Regions from separate parts of the Blastococcus sp. SYSU DS0510 genome, predicted to be linked through region 3. Evidence: predicted binding sites of a transcription regulator. Region 3 holds the regulator's gene; each other region holds the start of a gene.
The links. The regulator LexA, encoded in region 3, represses DNA repair genes until DNA is damaged. The targets are predictions, from matches to a motif close to TCGAACANNTGTTCGA.

Region 1: ruvC (crossover junction endodeoxyribonuclease RuvC) is a predicted target of LexA. The motif match lies at 1,190-1,205, and genes of this name have one in related genera.
Region 2: ACI79P_RS00690 (DUF222 domain-containing protein) is a predicted target of LexA. The motif match lies at 860-875, and genes of this name have one in related genera.

Annotation. Positions count from the first base shown of each region.
Region 1 is NZ_JBJHAC010000022.1:8,612-10,872, reverse strand. It holds gene ruvA (Holliday junction branch migration protein RuvA) at 1-627, opposite strand, end outside; gene ruvC (crossover junction endodeoxyribonuclease RuvC) at 603-1,172, opposite strand; gene ACI79P_RS16805 (YebC/PmpR family DNA-binding transcriptional regulator) at 1,325-2,086, opposite strand; gene pdxT (pyridoxal 5'-phosphate synthase glutaminase subunit PdxT) at 2,083-2,261, opposite strand, start outside.
Region 2 is NZ_JBJHAC010000001.1:130,558-132,818, forward strand. It holds gene ACI79P_RS00680 (ACT domain-containing protein) at 1-99, shown strand, start outside; gene ACI79P_RS00685 (AAA family ATPase) at 104-616, shown strand; gene ACI79P_RS00690 (DUF222 domain-containing protein) at 880-2,261, shown strand, end outside.
Region 3 is NZ_JBJHAC010000004.1:216,540-218,800, forward strand. It holds gene ACI79P_RS05405 (LysM peptidoglycan-binding domain-containing protein) at 1-213, opposite strand, end outside; gene lexA (transcriptional repressor LexA) at 746-1,432, shown strand; gene ACI79P_RS05415 (hypothetical protein) at 1,436-2,261, opposite strand, start outside.

The sequences.
Region 1 (2,261 bases), on a different contig from region 3:
GAGCAGCACCGCGACCTCCACGCTCCCGGTCGCGGCGACCTGCTCGTCGGCCACCGGGGCGAGCTGGGTCACCGCCGTCTCGGCCTCCTTGCCGCTCCAGCCCAGGCCGACGAGCGCGCTGGTGAGCTGGTCCCGCCAGGGGGCCACCGGCGTCAGCGACGGCAGCCCGGTGGGGGCGGGGGCGTCGAGAGAGGTGTCGGTGGTCGTGGAGCCCAGCCGGTCCCGCAGCTCCAGGATCAGCCGCTCGGCGCCCTTCTTGCCGATGCCCGGCACCTGCATGAGCGCCTTGACATCGGCCATCGAGACCGCCCGGCGCACCTCGCGCGGCGGGTGGATCGCCAGCACCGCCTGCGCGAGCCGGGGGCCGACGCCGTTGGCGGTCTGCAGCAGCTCGAACAGCTGGCGCTCGTCGTCGTCGGCGAAGCCGTAGAGGGTGAGGGAGTCCTCGCGCACGATCAGGCTGGTCGCCAGCCGGGCGGACTCCCCCACCTGCAGGCGCGCGATGGTGCCGGGGGTGCACTGCACCGCGAGGCCGATGCCGCCCACCTCGACGACGGCGCCGTCCGGGGAGACGGCGGCGACCCGGCCGCTGACGCTGGCGATCATCGCGCCGCCACCCCCGTCCACCGCGGCAGCGTGGTGCTGCGCACCGGCGCGCCGATGCCGCCGGCCAGCGCGGCGGTGCGCAGCCGCTGCTGGGCCGGGCCGCGCCAGGCGTGGCAGACCGCGAGCGCGAGGGCGTCGGCGGCGTCGGCCGGCTTGGGGGCGGCGGTGAGCCCGAGGACCCGGGTGACCATGAGGGTGACCTGCTCCTTGTCCGCGCGGCCGTTGCCGGAGATCGCCGCCTTGACCTCGCTGGGCGTGTGCCAGGCGACCGGGCGGTCGGCCTGCGCCGCGGCGAGCGCGGCGACCCCGGCCGCCTGCGCCGTCCCCGTGGCGGTGCCCTTGTTGTTCTGGGTGAACACCCGCTCGATGGCGACCACGTCGGGGCGGTGCTCGCGCAGCAGCGCCGTGACGGCGGTGTGCAGTTCGAGCAGCCGCAGCTCCAGGTCGAGCTCCGCCAGCGTGCGGACCACCCCGACCCCGACCGCCGTCGGCCGCGCCCCGGGGCGCCCGTCGACCACTCCCCACCCGCACCGGGTGAGGCCCGGGTCGATGCCGAGCACCCGCATGGTCACGCTCCCGTCAGCCGAACTGGTGTTCGACCGAGGCTAACCGCCTCCCCCGACCGAACCCCGCCAACACGCCAGGTGACGTGCTGGAACGGCCGCCCCCTGCAGGGTCCCGGCCTGAGCTTGCGAAGGCTGGGGGGCAGGGGGTGTTTTCAGGCGTCCGCCGCGACCTGCTCCATGACCTCGTCGGGCACGTCGTAGTTGGCGTAGACGTTCTGCACGTCGTCGCAGTCCTCGAGCGCGTCGATCAGCCGGAACACCTTGGCGGCCCCCTCGGCGTCGAGCTCCACCTGGACGCTGGGCTGGAAGCCGGCCTCGGCGGAGTCGTAGTCGATGCCCGCGTCCTGCAGCGCGGTGCGGACGGCGACCAGGTCGGTGGGCTCGCAGAGCACCTCGAGGGTGTCACCGAGGTCGCGCACCTCCTCGGCGCCGGCGTCGAGCACCGCCATGAGCACGGTGTCCTCGTCGACGTCACCGGACTTCGGCACCGTCACCACGCCCTTGCGGGAGAAGAGGTAGGAGACCGAGCCGGGGTCGGCCATGGATCCGCCGTTGCGGGTCATGGCGGTGCGGACCTCCATGGCCGAGCGGTTCTTGTTGTCGGTCAGGCACTCGACGAGGACGGCGACACCGCCGGCGGCGTAGCCCTCGTAGGTGATGCCCTGGTAGTCGACGCCGCCGGCCTCGAGACCGGCGCCGCGCTTGACCGCCCGGTCGATGTTGTCGTTGGGCACCGAGCTCTTCTTCGCCTTCTGGATGGCGTCGTAGAGCGTCGGGTTGCCGGCCGGGTCGCCGCCGCCGGTGCGGGCCGCGACCTCGATGTTCTTGATGAGCTTGGCGAAGAGCTTGCCGCGCTTGGCGTCGATCCCGGCCTTCTTGTGCTTGGTCGTCGCCCACTTGGAGTGGCCGCTCACGGCTCTCCCCTCTCTGCGTCGGCCAGGTGACGGCGCACGATGTCGACGAACAGCGCGTGCACCCGGCGGTCCCCGGTCAGCTCGGGGTGGAAGCTGGTCGCCACGACGTCCCCCTGGCGGACCGCGACGATCCTACCGTCGGCCGCTCCCCCGACGACCCGGCCGAGGACGTGCA
Region 2 (2,261 bases), on a different contig from region 3:
GGGCGCTCTGGCGGCCCGGCCTTCCGCCGGTCCGAGCTCCTCCGCCTGGCCCACGTGACCGGCATCGCGACGACGGTCGCCCACCTCCCGCCCGCCTGAAACGGTGCTCGTCGTCGTCTCGGGGCTGCCCGGCACGGGGAAGACCGCGGTCGCTGCCGCACTGGCCGCCCGGTCGGGGTCGGTCCACCTGTCCGTCGATCCGATCGAGGACGCGTTCTTGGGCGCAGGGCTGCCGCGCTCCTGGGAGACCGGGGTGGCCGCGTACGAGGCAGCGCGGGTCGTGGCCGAGCAGAACCTCGCGCTCGGGGGATCCGTGGTGGTGGATGCGGTCAACGACAGCGAGCCGGCCCGCGACACGTGGCGGGCCGCGTCGGCCCACGCCGGGGCCGACCTCGCGTTCGTGCTGCTGACGCTCCGTGACGAGGTCGAGCACCGCCGACGACTGGAGGGCCGTCGTCGGGGCCTGGCGCACGTACCCGAGCCCTCCTGGGACGAGGTGCGTGCACGGGCGGCGGCGTACGCGCCCTGGGCGGAGGCTGCGGTCCTGCGCATGGACGCGGCGCGACCGGTCGACGAGCTGGCGAGCGAACTGCTGGACCGGCTCGCCGGCGGGTGACAGGTGGGCTGACGGGCACGCCAGTGGGCCGCACATGCACGCCCGCGTCGACCGGCCGCAGCGGACTTCCACCCACCTCGTCGACGCCTCGTGCCGAGATCACGCCGGGCTTGACCAGCGTCGCCCCACGGGCCGGCGAACTGAACCCGGGCGGCCCGGTGAAGCCGATGCCGCCTCCCCTCTCGCGGCCAGGCGCGCTACTGAACTGCGCGTTCGCACGAGACCTGTTGCTGCGATGCCTGTTCGAACGTATGATCGAATACGTGGCGGAGGTGGCGGAACGGGAGACGGCGGAGTCCCCCGTCGGGCCCGTCGCTCCTGCGGCGGGGTGGGCCACCGGGCCGCTCGGCGTCGTGCAGGCGGCCGACCGCGAGATCGCCCGCCAGACGGCCCTGCGCACCCGGGCGGTGGCCGAGTTCGCCGCGGCCCGTCCCGCGTCTGCTGACCGGCCGGCCGGTCAGCCCGGGGCGATGAGCGAGGCACGCCGCGCCGCCCGCCCGGAGGTGCTGGTCGACGTCAGCGAGTGGGCGGCGCAGGAACTCGTGGTGGCGCTGTCCCTCTCCGCCCAGGCCGCCGAGCAGCTGCTCGCCCGGTCGCTGACGCTGGTGCACCGGCTCCCCGCGACGTTGGCCGCGCTGGAGCGCGGGGAGATCCACCCGGGGCACCTGTGGCCGGTGCTCGAGCGGGTGGCGCCCATCGCCGACGCGGCGCGGCGAGCCGCCGTGGAGCGCGATCTGCTCGCGTGGATGTCCGGCCGGGTGACCACCCCGGCGCAGCTCGGCGCCAAGGCTCGCCGCCTCGGTCTGGCCCGGGACGCGCGCGACGAGGCCGCTCGGCTGGCCGCGTCGCTGCGGGAACGGGGCATCTCGATCCGCTCCGACCGGCGCGAGGGCATGGCCTCCTTCGGCGCTCTCCTCACGGTGCCCGAGGCCCAGGCGCTGCTCGACGCGCTGGGCCGGTACGCCGACGCGCTCGACGAGCCGGACGACTCCAGGACCCGCGGTCAGAAGATGGCCGACTGCCTGCTCGACCTGGTCCTGCGGCCGGAGGAGAACGAGCTCCCCGCCGTGCAGGCGCAGCTGACCGTGGTGGCGGGCGTGCGGGCCCTGCTCGGCGGCGACCAACCCGGCGAGATCGGGGGTGAGCCGGTGCCGGCCGAGGTCGTCCGTGCCCTCGCCCGCGCCCTGGGCCTGCTGCCCGCGTCGGCGCCGGATGCCGGCGAGGCGGGCACCACGAGCGAGCGCGCTGCCGACCACACGCCCGCAGCGGAACGCCGGGCCGACGATCAGCCGCGGGACGCCGGTGCCACCGACGCCTGGCGGGACGACCTCTGCCCCACGGACTCCTGGCCGGACGACCTCGGTCCCACCGACGCCTGGCCGCTCCACACCTGGCCCAGGGAGTGGCAGGAGGCCGACGAGCGGTGGTGGGCGGAGGTCGAGGCCCGCGCCCTCCGAGGTGAGTGGGGCGGGGAGGACTACACCCCGGAGGACGAGCTGCTCCGCCGGTGGGCCGAGGAGGCACCCGTCGAGGCCTGGCTGGAGCGCGCCGGTGCTTTCGCCGACCCGGCGCCGGCCTCCGAGCCTGATCCCGGCTCCGGCTCGGGACGCGGCCCCGATGCCAGCCCGGGTTCAGGACACGGCTC
Region 3 (2,261 bases):
CTGTGCGGTGTCGAGCCGGTTCAGCTGTCGGATGTCCACGATGACGTCCCGCACGTCCCGCCCCTCGGCCACCGCGCCGGCGATGGACCACAGGGTGTCGCCCGGCTCGACGATGACCTGGGTCGTCCCCATCAGCTCGAGCCCGCCGTCGGCCTCGCCCAGCACCGCACCGGCCAGGGCGACCAGCCCGAGGCCGAGCAGCAGAACGGCCACCGCCACCGCCCGGCGCCCACGCGCGGTCAGCCGCAGCGGCGGCCGCGGAGCGGCGCTCCTGCTACCGGGGGCCGTTCGCACGACGGTCAGGCGCCGCGCGGGCTCCCCCACCCGGTGCGCGACGGCCGCTGAGTAGGACGTCGGCGGGGGCAGCACCCGGAGGTGCCGGCCGGGCGGGGTCCCGGCGCCCGCCTCACCTCCACCGACCGGCGACCCGCCGGGAACCCGCAGCGCAGCGCCGCCGTTCATGTCTCCCACCCTCCCGACCGACGTGAGCCGGTCCGAACACACGTTCGATTCGAACGTCTGTCCGATGTCTACCGGACGGGACCGACAGAAGCGATGCGACACGGGGAACTTTCGAACACCTGTTTGAACTGGGCGGCGATCGGCGCTACGGTTCCACTCGACGACGACGGTCGAGCGCTGCACGGGCAGCCGGCGAGGAGGAGACGTGGCGGACTCGAAGGGGACCTCCGGCGCCGGTCGCGGCACCAGGGCAACGGCCCGGGAGGCTGACGGTTCCGCGTCGGTGCGGGCATTCCCCGACCGCACGGCGGACGGCGACGGCCTCACCCAGCGGCAGCGCCGGGTCCTCGAGGTGATCCGCGACTCGATCGATCGCCGTGGGTACCCACCCTCGGTCCGCGAGATCGGCGAGGCGGTGGGCCTGTCCTCGGCGTCCTCGGTCGCGCACCAGCTGTCGGTCCTGCAGAAGAAGGGGTGGCTGCGGCGCGATCCGAACCGTCCGCGCGCCCTCGACGTCCGGCTCCCCGGCGACGCCGCCCGCGGAGTGGCCGCGCACGCCGAGCCGCCGGTGGTCGGTGACGGCATGCAGGCGTCGGCGCCCACCTACGTCCCGCTCGTCGGGCGGATCGCTGCCGGTGGTCCCGTCCTGGCCGAGCAGGCGGTGGAGGACGTCTTCCCCCTGCCGCGCGAGCTGGTCGGCGAGGGCACGGTCTTCATGCTCAAGGTGGCCGGTGACTCGATGGTCGAGGCGGCGATCTGCGACGGCGACTGGGTCGTCGTCCGCCAGCAGCCGACGGCCGAGAACGGCGAGATCGTCGCCGCGATGATCGACGGCGAGGCGACGGTCAAGACCTACAAGCGGCGCGACGGCCACGTGTGGCTGCTGCCGCACAACCCGGCGTACGAGCCCATTCCGGGCGACGAGGCGACCATCCTCGGCCGGGTGGTCTCGGTCCTGCGGCGCGTCTGACCCTCAGGTCCGGCGGCGCAGCCGTCCGGTCAGCCAGACCGCGATCGTCGCCACGCCGGCGGCGATCAGGGCCGCGGCGATCGGCGACCGGTCCGACCGGGTGAGCTCGGCGAAGGAGGGCAGCGGGACAGCGTCGGGGGGAGCCGTGCTCGCCGCTCCGGCCGGCACCGGCACCACCGTGACGGGGCTGGGCAGCCCCTCGCTCGCGACCACGAGCGCTCGGCTGTCGGCGGTGAAGCTGATCGCCTCGCCCTGCGGCGACTCCGGGAGCGCCACCCGCGTCGGCTCCCGGGCCAGCGCACCGACGATGTCGGAACCGGCCAGGGGCCAGACGTAGGCGTCGGTGTAGGTGCGCAGGGCCAGCGCACTGCCGTCGACCGCCACGGCGCCTCCGGTGATGAGGAGCTGCCCGGCTCGGCCCACCGGCCCACCCGGGGTCCCCGTCAGGGTGATGTTCACCGTGCCCACCCGCTCCAGCGGCACCACGCCGCCGTCCACGAGCGCGCCGGCCGGCCGGTACACGCCGCTGGACCCGAGGACCTCCTTGGTGACGAGGTAGGGGGTCCCGTCCGGGGCCAGGAGCAGTGCCTCGGCGTCGTGCGCGCCGTCGGGGTAGGTCATCCGGTGCAGCGCGGCCGTGCCGTCGGGCCAGAGCACGTGGAGCGCCACGGTCGGGCGGACGCCGCCGTTGTCACCGATGTCGGCCACCCAGACGCTGCCGTCGGACGCCACGCCGAGGTCCTCGGGGTCGAACGGGTCGGCCGCACCGGTCTGGACGTCGACGACGGCGCAGGAGGAGTCCAGCCCGTGCACCGCGACCTGGTCGCCG